2 regions of the Pseudarthrobacter sp. PH31-O2 genome follow, and region 1 is predicted to be linked to the other one. Evidence: riboswitches for the same ligand, from Rfam matches in the RefSeq annotation. Region 1 holds a riboswitch; the other holds the start of a gene.
The links. A riboswitch is a leader RNA that binds a small molecule or an ion and turns the genes downstream of it on or off. The one in region 1 is predicted to bind cyclic di-AMP.

Region 1 (5,644 bases):
CAGTGGCCAGTGCGGCACGAGCGTCCTCAAGGGCCAGGCCCATCCAATCGGCATGGCGGGGGTGCGGGGAAGTCATGGCTCAATGATAGTTTCGACAGTAAGCAAGCTGTGCAGCCCGGCTGCCCGGCACGACATTCGGGAGAAACCGTGAAGACCGGGACAGAGCGCTGGTTGACCCGCCGTTGGGGTAAATGGGTGGTGCCCTACGCGGCGCTGTGGGCCACGATGCTGATCGGCGGTGTGGTGGTGCTGGTCCTGGCCCTGCTAAGCGCCGAGGTCTACGACAACGTGGTGGACGACGCCGGCCTGGCCAACCTGGACAAGCCCACCCTCGGGATGATGGAACAGTTGCGCAGTCCCGCCCTCGACTCGTTCGTCACGGGATTCACCAATATCGGCGGCGGGATCGGGATGCCCATCCTGGCCAGCCTGCTTACGGCGGCGCTCATCTGGGCCAGCCGGACCTGGCGGCCGCTGATCCTGATCGGAGGCGCCGCCGCGGTCTCTGTGACGGCAACCGCCATCGGCAAGAAACTGATCGGCCGGACCCGCCCGGACCACACCGACGCCGTGCCGCCTTATGAGTCATCGCCGTCGTTCCCCAGCGGCCACACGCTCAATACCACTGTGGTGATCGGCCTGGTGGTGTACCTCGCATGCCTGCAGATCACACGCACCATCGCCCGGGTGGGCCTGATAGCGGCCGGCGCGGTCTTCATCTTCGCGATGGGAATGAGCCGGGTCTATCTGGGCCACCACTGGATGACCGATGTAATCTTCGGCTGGATTCTGGGCCTGGCATGGGTCGGGATAGTGATCCTGGCCCACCGGCTCTTCCACGTCCTGCGGCACCGCGAACAGGCCGGTCCAGCCCCGACGTTTGACAACGAGGTCCACCTTAACGCCGACGCCACCGGCGGCAGCACTGCGGGTGAGGAGCGCGACGCCGGCGCCCCCGGTCCCACGGGCAGGACCCCATCCGCCGGGTGATAGTTTTGACCCATGCGCACTTTCGTTGTGGACCACCCGCTGGTCGCCCATAAACTCACCGTTCTGCGGGACAAAAACACCCCGTCCCCGGTCTTCCGCCAGCTCACCGAGGAGCTCGTCACGCTCCTGGCGTATGAGGCCACCCGCGATGTCCGCACCCAACCGGTGACCATCGAGACGCCGGTCAGCACCACAGTTGGCACCGCCTTCACCAAACCGACTCCGTTGGTTGTCCCCATCCTGCGAGCCGGCCTCGGCATGCTCGAGGGCATGACCAAGCTGGTCCCCACCGCTGAGGTCGGTTTCCTGGGCATGGCCCGCGACGAAGAAACCCTGGACATCATCACGTACGCCGAGCGCCTCCCCGAGGACCTCACGGACCGGCAGATCTTCGTCCTGGACCCCATGCTTGCCACCGGCGGGACGTTGCGCGAGGCCATCAAGTTCCTCTTCAAACGCGGCGCCTCCGATGTCACCTGCATCTGCCTGCTGGCCGCGCCGGAAGGCCTGGCGAAGCTGGAAGAAGAGCTGGCTGACGCCAACGTCACGATCGTGCTTGCTTCGATCGACGAGAAGCTCAACGAGAAGTCCTATATCGTCCCGGGTCTGGGCGACGCCGGCGACCGTCTCTACGGTGTGGCCGGCTGAGCCAGCGCCCGGCAGCAACACCGGCGCGGCGGACCTTCCCACCAGTGGGGGCCCGGCCTGCCGGGAAACTCAACACGGGACTGGCCTGAGCCCATGGACTGGAAACTCGAACTCATTTTAATTCCCGTATCCGATGCCGGGCTCGGGCTGCTCGATCGCGTTCGGTGAGGGCCCCAGCGATGCACCGCCGGGTACGGCACCGACCCTGCAACTCGTGGTCAGCGACATTCAGGCCGCCCACAAGCAGCTCAAGGACAACGGCGTGGACGGCAGCGGCGTCGATGTCCAGGACTGGGGACATTTCCTCTACTTTGCCGATCCCGACGGCAACAAGTGGGCGGTGCAACAGCTCACGGCACGGTCAACCGGCTCCGGACAGCCAAGGGATCCGGAACATCCGGTTGGTACGCGGCAAGATGGGACGATGACTTCAGTTACCGGCACCGCGCTTCCGACCGCCTTCACCGTCCGGGCGGTGCTTTTTGACATGGACGGGACTCTCGTTGATTCCACCGCAGCGGTGGAACAGGTCTGGGGGGAGTTTGCTGCCCGCTATGGTCTGGACCTTGCCGAGATCCTGCGCACCTCCCATGGCGTTCAGGCAGCGGACACGGTGCGGCGCTTCGCGCCGGCGGGAGCCGACGTCGCGGCCCTCACCGCGGAACTGGGTGCCATGGAACGCGCCAGGACTGCCGGCATCGTGGCATTGCCGGGCGCTGCCGGGTTGCTGCGCCTGCTGCCGGCGGACGCCGTCGCCCTGGTGACATCGGCGGACCGGCTGCTGGCAGACATTCGGATGGCCGCCGCCGGTCTTGCCTTGCCCGCCACCGCCGTGACAGCAGATCTCGTCGGCCGCGGTAAGCCACACCCGGAAGGCTACCTGCGCGCGGCCGAACTGCTCGGAGTGGACCCGGCGGACGCCGTGGTTTTCGAGGACGCGCCGGCCGGCATCGCCGCCGGCCTGGCTGCCGGGATGCGGACGGTGGCGGTAGGCCCGAACCCCGGCGAACTGCCCGACGGCGTTCTGCGCATCGCCGATTACTCAGCCGTCTTGTGCGAGGTCGGGGTCGACGACGCCGGCCGCAGCATCATCTCTTTCCGGCTGTGAAACCGTGGCCCCGTTTCGAAGGGCCGGTGCCTCCGCCGCAGCTCAGTACCAGTTGTTCGCGTAGTGGAAGTTCAGCGCCCCGCACGGTGAGCCGTAGCGTTCCTGGACGTAGTTCAGTCCCCAGTTGATCTGCGTCCGGTAATTCGTGAGGTAGTCGGCGCCTGCGCTGGCCATCTTCTCGGCCGGGAGGGACTGAACCACGCCGTAGGCGCCGCTGCTCGGGTTGGTGGCAGTAGTCTTCCAGTCAGACTCCTTGGTCCAGAGTTTGACCAGGCACTGCATCTGGCCGGCGTCCCAGCCGTGGGCACCCAGTTGGCTGGCCGCATAAGCCTGCGCTCCGGCGGGATCGTCAACGGCAACAGGAACCGGCGCGGGCTCCGGCGCCGGTGCGGCGGCGGGGGCCGGTAACTCGGCAGGCTTAACCTCGGCGACCGGGGCCGGGGCATCGGCCGGCGGGCTAACGGTCTGGTTCGCCACCAGGACGCGTTCAAAGTCGAGGTGCTGCAGCGGATCCGCGCTGACTGCCGATTTTGTGGCGCTGCTGGCGCTGCTGGCGTTGCGGGTGGCTGTCTCCGACGCCTGGCCGGCGGCGCCGGCTCCCACGAGCACTGCACACGCCGCTGCGACAACTGCCGCCCGGCGGCCGGTGGAGCCCAGGCCGGTGGTGAACCGGGACAGGGCCGACGCCGGTTTGGCGGGCTCGGCGCGGTGTCGCGACGGCTTGGAGCGCCTCTTTACATCGCCCTCAGGGCGTGTTTGTACCGTGAATTCAGTCATGGTCGCCTCTCAACGCCTGCGGAGTTAGCTGTCGGGTTCGGATGAGGTCACCCGGCCGCACGGAATCTCACGTGACGGCTTCACCCCAAGGGCGCAATGTGCAGAAATGCCCGGGAACTCTGGGTCCCCCGCCTCTGCCTAATCCAGCGGAATCCGGGAGGCGGCAGAGTTTGGCGTGCATCCGGATATGCGGTCCGAGTGATGACCGCACGCTAAAAACGGTACAGGACCGGAACGCCAATGTCACATTTCGATAACAGGAGCGGCGGGTTCGGCGCGGCGGATTGCTTCGCGGATTAGCTGGAGCGGCGGGGTGTCCGGTCCTCGGCCGGAGCGTCCGGCAGCCGAACGGTGAACTCGGTCCGGCCCGGCACCGACGTTACGCTGACAGTGCCGCCATGGGCTTCCACAATCGACTGCACAATTGACAATCCCAGCCCGCTGGTGCCCTCAGACGACGCGGCAGTTCGGGCCGGGCCGGCAGCCGCGGCGGCGAGGGGTGAGTCCGCACCCGGTGCGGACGGCAGCCGGTGTGCGCGCAGCGGCACGAGCGGGCGAGGCCGGCCGGACACCGGCGTTGTACCGGTTGCAGGATTCCTGCGCGACGCATCCGCGCGCGTAAACCTCGAAAAGACCCGGTCCACGAACTCCGGGGCGATCCCGGGGCCGTTGTCCGTTACGGTCATCACGGCGGTGCCGTCGGGAGCCCGCTGCACAGCTGTCACCACGGTGGTGCCGGTTCCAGTGTGCTTGCGTGCGTTGGAGAGCAGGTTGGCCAGAACCTGGTGGAGCTGGGTCGTGTCGCCGCGGACCACCACCGGCTCCGCCGGGAGCTCCAAGTGCCATACCCGGTCCGGTGCCATCACTTTTTCGTCGCTCACCGTCTCGATGGCCAGCTGGGTGAGGTCCACGTCGCTGAGGCGGAGCGGCCGGCCCTCGTCCAGCCGGGCAAGCAGGAGCAGATCCTCCACCAGGGTGGTCATCCGCTCGGACTGGCTCTGCACCCGGGCCAGGGACTTCTCGCCGTCTGGGGTGAAGTGTTCGGTCATCCGCATCAGATCGGTGTACCCGCGGATCGCCGTCAGGGGTGTGCGCAGCTCGTGCGAGGCGTCTGCGACAAACTGGCGGACCTTCATTTCGCTCTTCTGCCGGGCTTCGAGTGCGCTGGACACATTGTCCAGCATCAGGTTCAGGGCGTGGCCAACACTGCCCACCTCGGTGCCGGGATGTGCTGCGGATGCGGGCACCCGCATGGCAAGTCCGACTTCTCCGGCGTCGAGGGGAAGGCGGGACACTTTCGTGGCCACCTCGGAGAGCTGATCGAGCGGCTTCATGGTGCGGCGAATCAACGCCGTGCCGGCGAGGCCAATGACAACAAGGCCGCCCGCAGAGACAAGCACCATAGTCCAAACCAAAGAGGCCAGCGTGTTCAATTTCTCGGCGAGCGGCAGCCCGGTCACGATCACGCCGCCGTCCGGGGCCGTGAAAGCTACCAGCCGATAGGCCCCGGCGGAAAGAGACCGGTTGACCGGCTCGCTGCTCGCAGGGAGCGACAGGAGAGCTGCGTTGTCCTCCCTGGTCAGGGACTTTCGGGTGGCGTCTTCGGCGAGGAAACCGGCGCCGCGTACCGAGCCGGCCACGATCCTGGCGTTAAGGGTCCCGATTCCCTGGCCCCGGGCCTCAAGGGGGTCGGCGCGGCCGCCGGTGCGGCCAAACTCGCGGGCACGGTCCGCGGCTTGCTCGAGTTGTGTGTCGAGCTGCCTGGTCAGGAAGGAATCCATCGAGGCGTAACTGACTAGGCCGACAGCACCGCAGATCGCCACCAGAAGGGCCATGGCAACCAGAACAAGCCGGGTGCGCAGGTGCCAGCTGGAAGGGGTGTGCCACACGGGTCCGGCGGGGCCGGCCCTGCCGGAACGGACAGGCACGATTCAGTCCGCCGGCTTCAGGACATAGCCGGCGCCGCGGACCGTGTGGATCATCGGCGGGTGGACGGCGTCGACCTTCTTGCGGAGGTAGGAGATGTAGAGCTCCACGATGTTGGCCTGCCCGCCAAAGTCGTAGTCCCAGACACGGTCCAGGATTTGGGCTTTGCTGACGACCCGTTTCGGGTTCTCCATG
Region 2 (5,644 bases), on a different contig from region 1:
CGCTTCCGACATCGTTGTGGAGGACAAGGCGGGGGTACTTGACCAAAAAACCCTCCTGCCTGCAGTCCGGCAGATTGATTTCTATCAGCCCACCAAGGTGGCCGTCTACACCTACAGTGGTGCGGCGTCGGATAACCTCAACGAGGAAGTCCTGCGCTTCGCCCGGTCCGAACATCCGGAATGGATCAGCGAGGACGGGCAAAAATGGGCGAACGGGCTCTATATCTTCGCCCTGGACCCGGCGGGCCGGCATGTTGGCACGTACATGGGCGAGGACCGGAAGGTCTCGCTGGATCAGCGCGAGGACATCCAGAACGCTACCAAGGAGCTCTTTCGCGATGCCCAGTGGACAACCGGCACCATCGCCGGCATCCAGCGCGGCGCCGAACTGATCAACCAGCCCTGGTACCGGTCCACAGCCTTCCTCGTCGCGGCCTGGGGTGCCGCGGCTGCCGCCGTGGCCGGCGCCGCGACCTGGCTGATCGTGCGGTGGCGGACCCGGCTCAGCAGCCGCAAGGAACAGGCTCGCGGCGACGCGAGCTACGCCAGCGTCAGCATGGACCTCCAGGTCACCGAACTGAACGCCGGCACCATCCCGGAAGCGTCCCGCTACGGCAGTACAGTGCTGGAAAAGCACCGGACCTTTATGGCGAAGTACCGCACCGCCACCGGTCTCTCCAACCAGGTCCATTCCTTGTCCGCGAGGGACCTCAGCCGCCGGCCGAACCTGAAACTGATCCGCAGCTACGCCGACGCCGCCGCCGAATTGGATGCCCTCGACGACGTTATCGCCGACACCAATGCCCTGCTCAATCGTGGCTCCGTGTGGGCGCCTGCCTGGGACCGGCAGCTCGCTCCGTTCCGCGCCGACCTCGCGGCAATTGAACAGATGCTCAGCAAGCGCAACGCCGGGGGCAACACGGCGACCGCGGCGGCCCTGCGTTCGTTCCGGGACACAAGCCACCGCGATATCGAAGGGTGGACGGCGGAACTCGCGGACGGAACCATCAGCCCTGAGACGGCCCTGGACCGGCTGCGGGACGCACGCACCCAGCTCTCCGAGCTGCTCAGGGACCACGCGGATACCGTCATCGCCGGCTACGCCAAAAACGAAAAGGAAGCCAACCTGATGCGCAAGGAAATGGAAAGCGCCCAGGCCGGCAGCAAAGCCAAGTACGGGCGTACCTACGAGCCCAGCATCCTGGGCACCGTATACCCGGCCTACTACTTCTTCTCCGTTCCCACTTTCAACTCCGGTTTCAACACCGGTGTCAGCAGCGTCGGAAGCGCCCGCGGCGGCGGCGGCACCACCGGCTACGGCGCAAGCGGCGGAAGCTTCTCCGGGTCCGGCAGTTCATCCAGCTTCTAACGGTTCGGCCGGCATTGACCCTACCGGAGAGCCGAACTGCGGCGTACGCTCGAACTCCCGGGGTGCCGGGCAGCGAAGGAGTGATGCAATGCACAAAGTCATTCTGATGTTTCAGGTATCCCTGGACGGATTCATCGAGGGGCCGGGGCAGGACCTGAGCTGGCATCGGGTCGATGAAGAACTGCACCAACATTTTAACGAAGAGCTCCGCGGCATGGGAGCGTTTCTAGACGGCCGCGTGACGTACCAGATGATGGCCGAGTACTGGCCCACGGCCGACCAGGACCCGTCCAGCACGGCCCCGGAGATCGAGTTCGCCGGGATCTGGCGGGACATGCCCAAGGTCGTCTACTCCAGGACCCTGTCGAAGGCCGGCTGGAATACGCAGGTGGTGCGCGAGGTCGTTCCCGGGGACGTGAGGCGGCTCAGGGAACACTCGGATGGCGACCTTGCGCTGGGCGGTGCAGAGCTCGCGGCGGCCTTCAGGCGGCTGGGGCTGATCGATGAGTACCGGATCTATGTGCACCCGGTCCTGCTTGGCCGGGGCAAGCCTTTGTTTCAGGCGGCCGATGACATCACGGCGCTCCGGCTGCTGGAGAGCCGTACCTTCGGCAGCGGGGTGGTGTTGCTGCGGTATTCCCCGGAGCCTGCCTCCGGGCAGACCGAAGGCCGGTGATCCGCTGCCCCCAAGGCAACCGATCGACCGGCCTTCAGTACAGTGCCTGCGGTTGTGCTAGCCGGCGCGGACGAACGTTACGGGCCCCGTGGCGGTCAGCCAGGACAGCGGGTGGGCCATGGTGGCGTTGACACCGTTCATGCCGCCGCTGATGGCCTGGCCGTTGCCGGCGTAGATGGCAACGTGGCCGGACTGGACAATGATGTCTCCGGGCTGGGGGTCGCCGACTACCTTCCCGTAGTTCATAAAGCCCATCGGACCAATGTCACCAACCGGGATGCCGGCAGCGTTCAGGGCCTTCTCGACCATCGCGGTGCAGTCCTGCGTGATGCCGACCTGGCCGTACGCCACGGCCAGAAGGGTGGCATTGACCCCGCCGGCAGCCGGGGCAGCAACAGGAGCCGCTGCCGGCGCAGGTGCAGCCTGGACGTTGACAGTAGCCTTCGCGGCGGCAGGGGCGGCAGGGGCGGCCGCACGGGCCGGTGCTGCGGGGGCCGCGACGGGCTGGGGTGCCTCGACCACGGGCGCCGGGGCAGTCTCAACGACGGGGCGTTCGAAGGTGATCTGTACAGCGGAGTCCGCCATAACCGGGGCGGCGACCACGCCCTTGACATCGACGGAACTCGCGGGTGCGGAGTCGCGCTGGGCTGGCACGTCCGCTGCATTGGCGGCCATCGCGCCGCTGAAGACCATTCCGGAAGCGGCGGCGAAGACTGCGGCCTGACGGCCGATGGTGCGGCGGGTACTGCGAAGATCGTCGCGGTTGGGCGCGTGAGTGTTGCTGAAAGTCATTAGTTGAGCCTCTCCCAATGCCTGCGGGGTGAGCTGTCGGATTCGGATGGGAGGCACCCGGCCGCACGCGGACCCGATCATGTCGGGCCGTGCGGCTTCACCCCAAGACCCCTGGAGAACAGCGGGCCAAAAGTGGTTTCCCCGTCTCTGCCGGACGTTGCTGCGAGTTATCCCCGCGCCGCGGCAGAGTTAGGCAATCGGCTGGGGAGAGCCCGTCTCGGAGACAACAGGCACCTAACAAAGATAACGGAATGATCACAACATGTCACGTTGCGGTAACGGCGGACCGGGCTGCGGGGGCCCGCTGGCCCTTCCCGCACGCGGTCACAGGCATAGGATGTTGCCAACACCGTCCCCCGAAGCAGAGGCCCGAAAATGACCACTCCCCACGTCGCCCGGCCCGCTGTGGCAATCTGCCAGCTCAGTAACCAGCCGTTGGCGGACTTCAGTGTCAACACCGAACTGCTGGTCCTGGAAAACGGGGAAGTCCACGTTTCGACGTGGGACGCCGAGCCACGCGACGGCGGCTTCGATGTCCGCGTCCTGAATGACCGTGTGGATACCCTCGGCTTTATGGTGATCACGGATTGGGAGTTCTTCGACGAAAAGGCCTACGCCGTTGTGGAGCGCCGACCGGGCCACTCAGGGTAGCTTGCCGGCCGGGACGTCCGGGTCAGAACTCCAGCTCCGGCCGGTGCCGTTCCATCTCGGCGAGCATCAGGGCCACCGCGACGTCGGTGACCGCACTCTCGCCGTCCTGCCCCGACTCCGCTCGGGGTGGGCACGCCAGCGCCGATCGGGCGTGACGCACGAACCGGGGCCAGTCCCCTGCGCCGGTGCGGAGTGCGCGCAGCGGGGACAGCAGGGCCGCGCGGCGCAGCCAGCCGTCGGGATCCCGAATCCAACGGTCCAGGACACTGTCGGCGCGCACCCTGCCGACGACGTCGAGCCCGGCGATCAGGGGACCAACGACGTCGATGGCCAGCGGATCAACCAAGGCGCCCAGCCGCGCACTCCGCACAAATCCCTCGATCCGGGTCAGGTCCGTATTGGTCAGCACGCCCACTTTTGACTGCAGCAGCACAACGGCGGCGAGGCGGCGTTCAAAGACCGGCACGTCCCACAGCTCGGAGCCCAGGGCGGTGATGTCATCATGCGTCAGTTCTGGATGGCGGCGGAGGGCGTCACGGACGGCTCCGCGGACGGCTCCGACCGATGCACCGTAGTACCGGTGATTGCTGCCGTGCCTGGCCTCAGCGTCCTCGGCTCGGCTCCACGAGGACTCGCGCTGGAGGGCCGCGTCAATAGCATCACCCGCATAGCTCATGGGGATATTCTCCCGCAGACCCTGGGCTGTTGATGATCCGGACCGCAAGGGGCGAGCCAACGGGCCCCGCTGCTCAGGACTCCTTGGGCCGGACAACGAGCACAGGGCAGGGCGCGTGATTGATGATCTGTGTTGCCACCGATCCCAGGTGCAGCCCGGGGAATCCGCCGTGACCACGCGCCCCCACGACAACGAGGTCGGCAGCCTTGGCGGCGTCGAGCAATGCAGACGCCGCCGAATCGCCGTGAACGACCTCTCCACTGGCTGCAACGCCCTGGCTTTCAGCAGTCTCCAGGGCAGCAGCCTGCAACGTCTCGGCTGCGCGTCGGGGGGAGTCCTCTGCCACAACTTCGCCGGCGGCCGTTTCCAACAGTGCGGGGTACCAGGCGAGCGGGGGCTTGCTCCAGGCGGTGATGAGGCGAATCCGGCCATTGCGGCGCTTTGCCTCATCCACGGCCCAGTTCAGTGCACTGTCCGAATTCTCTGAGCCGTCAAAACCAACCACAATGACAAACGGGCCTGTACTGGTCATGTCTTTTCCATTCTCTAGATTCAGTGGGCGAGGTGGGCGAGTCGGTCGTGGCGGGAGCGAAAACCGGTGCCAGCGGCCTAGACGTCGACGGCGGGTTTCAGCCCCTTCGCAAAAGCTGCCTGGCCCACGTGCTGGAGGCAATCGGCAAGGGTGCTGACCAGCCGCGCCCCAAGGGTGACGGGCGGGTCCCAGCGGGTATCGACAATGCGGTCGAAGTCCTTGTCGCCGAGGGATTCCAGGAACTGCACGGTCTGCCGGTGAACCGCGTCATAGTATTCCGCCAGGAGCTCCGGGGAGGCTTTCACCGCGTCGACCTGGTCCGAAGTATGGCGGTATCCGGTGTCTTTGGCAGCCAGGGGCAGATCAAAACGATCCGCAAACCCCTCCGCAATCCAGACCTGTTCCAGTCCTGCCGCAGCGGCGAGTTGCGCGTCCTCCACCCGGCTGAGATGCCAGATCAGCCAAGCCATCGAGTTTCCGGTGCCCGCTGGCCGACGGAGGAGGGCCGTACCGTCACTCCCGTCAAGGGTGTCTGCCACCGTTTCACGGAGCCGGCCGAAGGCGTCCAGCAACAGTTCGTTGGATTTCATCGAGTCCCCTCATCGAGTAGCGTCGCTCCGCCCCATGCTTGCACGGAGACCACTCCCCCGGATAGGGCCGAATCGATCCTATGTCCAGCTTGATCTTCGATCCCGCGTCCCGCCTTCAGCACACCGCCGCCGTGCGAACGTATTCAGGAGAGCAGCGCCTGCACCGTCACGTAGCTTGCGACCAGCAGAACCAGGACGCCGAAACTGCGCTTCAGGACTTTGTCCGGGATCCTGGTCCCGAGCCTGCCGGCAAGAAGGGACGTGACCATGGCCGCGCCGGCGAAGGCGGACGTCACAGCCCAGTCGATCTGCAGGTCCCCGAGGTGTGCAGCAAAGCCGGCCACCGAGTTGATCACGA

Region 2: another riboswitch for cyclic di-AMP. It lies ahead of QMG72_RS02365 (NlpC/P60 family protein); the one in region 1 lies ahead of QMG72_RS10205 (aggregation-promoting factor C-terminal-like domain-containing protein).

Annotation. Positions count from the first base shown of each region.
Region 1 is NZ_JASIST010000005.1:226,660-232,303, forward strand. Features, by position in the region: gene QMG72_RS10185 (nucleoside deaminase) at 1-76, opposite strand, end outside; gene QMG72_RS10190 (phosphatase PAP2 family protein) at 148-990, shown strand; gene upp (uracil phosphoribosyltransferase) at 1,003-1,638, shown strand; partial or broken gene QMG72_RS17770 (VOC family protein) at 1,732-2,008, shown strand; gene QMG72_RS10200 (HAD-IA family hydrolase) at 2,063-2,746, shown strand; gene QMG72_RS10205 (aggregation-promoting factor C-terminal-like domain-containing protein) at 2,789-3,523, opposite strand; cyclic di-AMP (ydaO/yuaA leader) riboswitch at 3,522-3,682, opposite strand; gene QMG72_RS10210 (sensor histidine kinase) at 3,820-5,451, opposite strand; gene QMG72_RS10215 (response regulator transcription factor) at 5,455-5,644, opposite strand, start outside.
Region 2 is NZ_JASIST010000001.1:522,881-528,524, reverse strand. Features, by position in the region: gene QMG72_RS02375 (DUF5129 domain-containing protein) at 1-1,369, shown strand, start outside; gene QMG72_RS02370 (dihydrofolate reductase family protein) at 1,458-2,045, shown strand; gene QMG72_RS02365 (NlpC/P60 family protein) at 2,103-2,837, opposite strand; cyclic di-AMP (ydaO/yuaA leader) riboswitch at 2,842-3,009, opposite strand; gene QMG72_RS02360 (hypothetical protein) at 3,213-3,488, shown strand; gene QMG72_RS02355 (DNA alkylation repair protein) at 3,511-4,164, opposite strand; gene QMG72_RS02350 (universal stress protein) at 4,238-4,696, opposite strand; gene QMG72_RS02345 (mycothiol transferase) at 4,774-5,286, opposite strand; gene QMG72_RS02340 (sulfite exporter TauE/SafE family protein) at 5,430-5,644, opposite strand, start outside.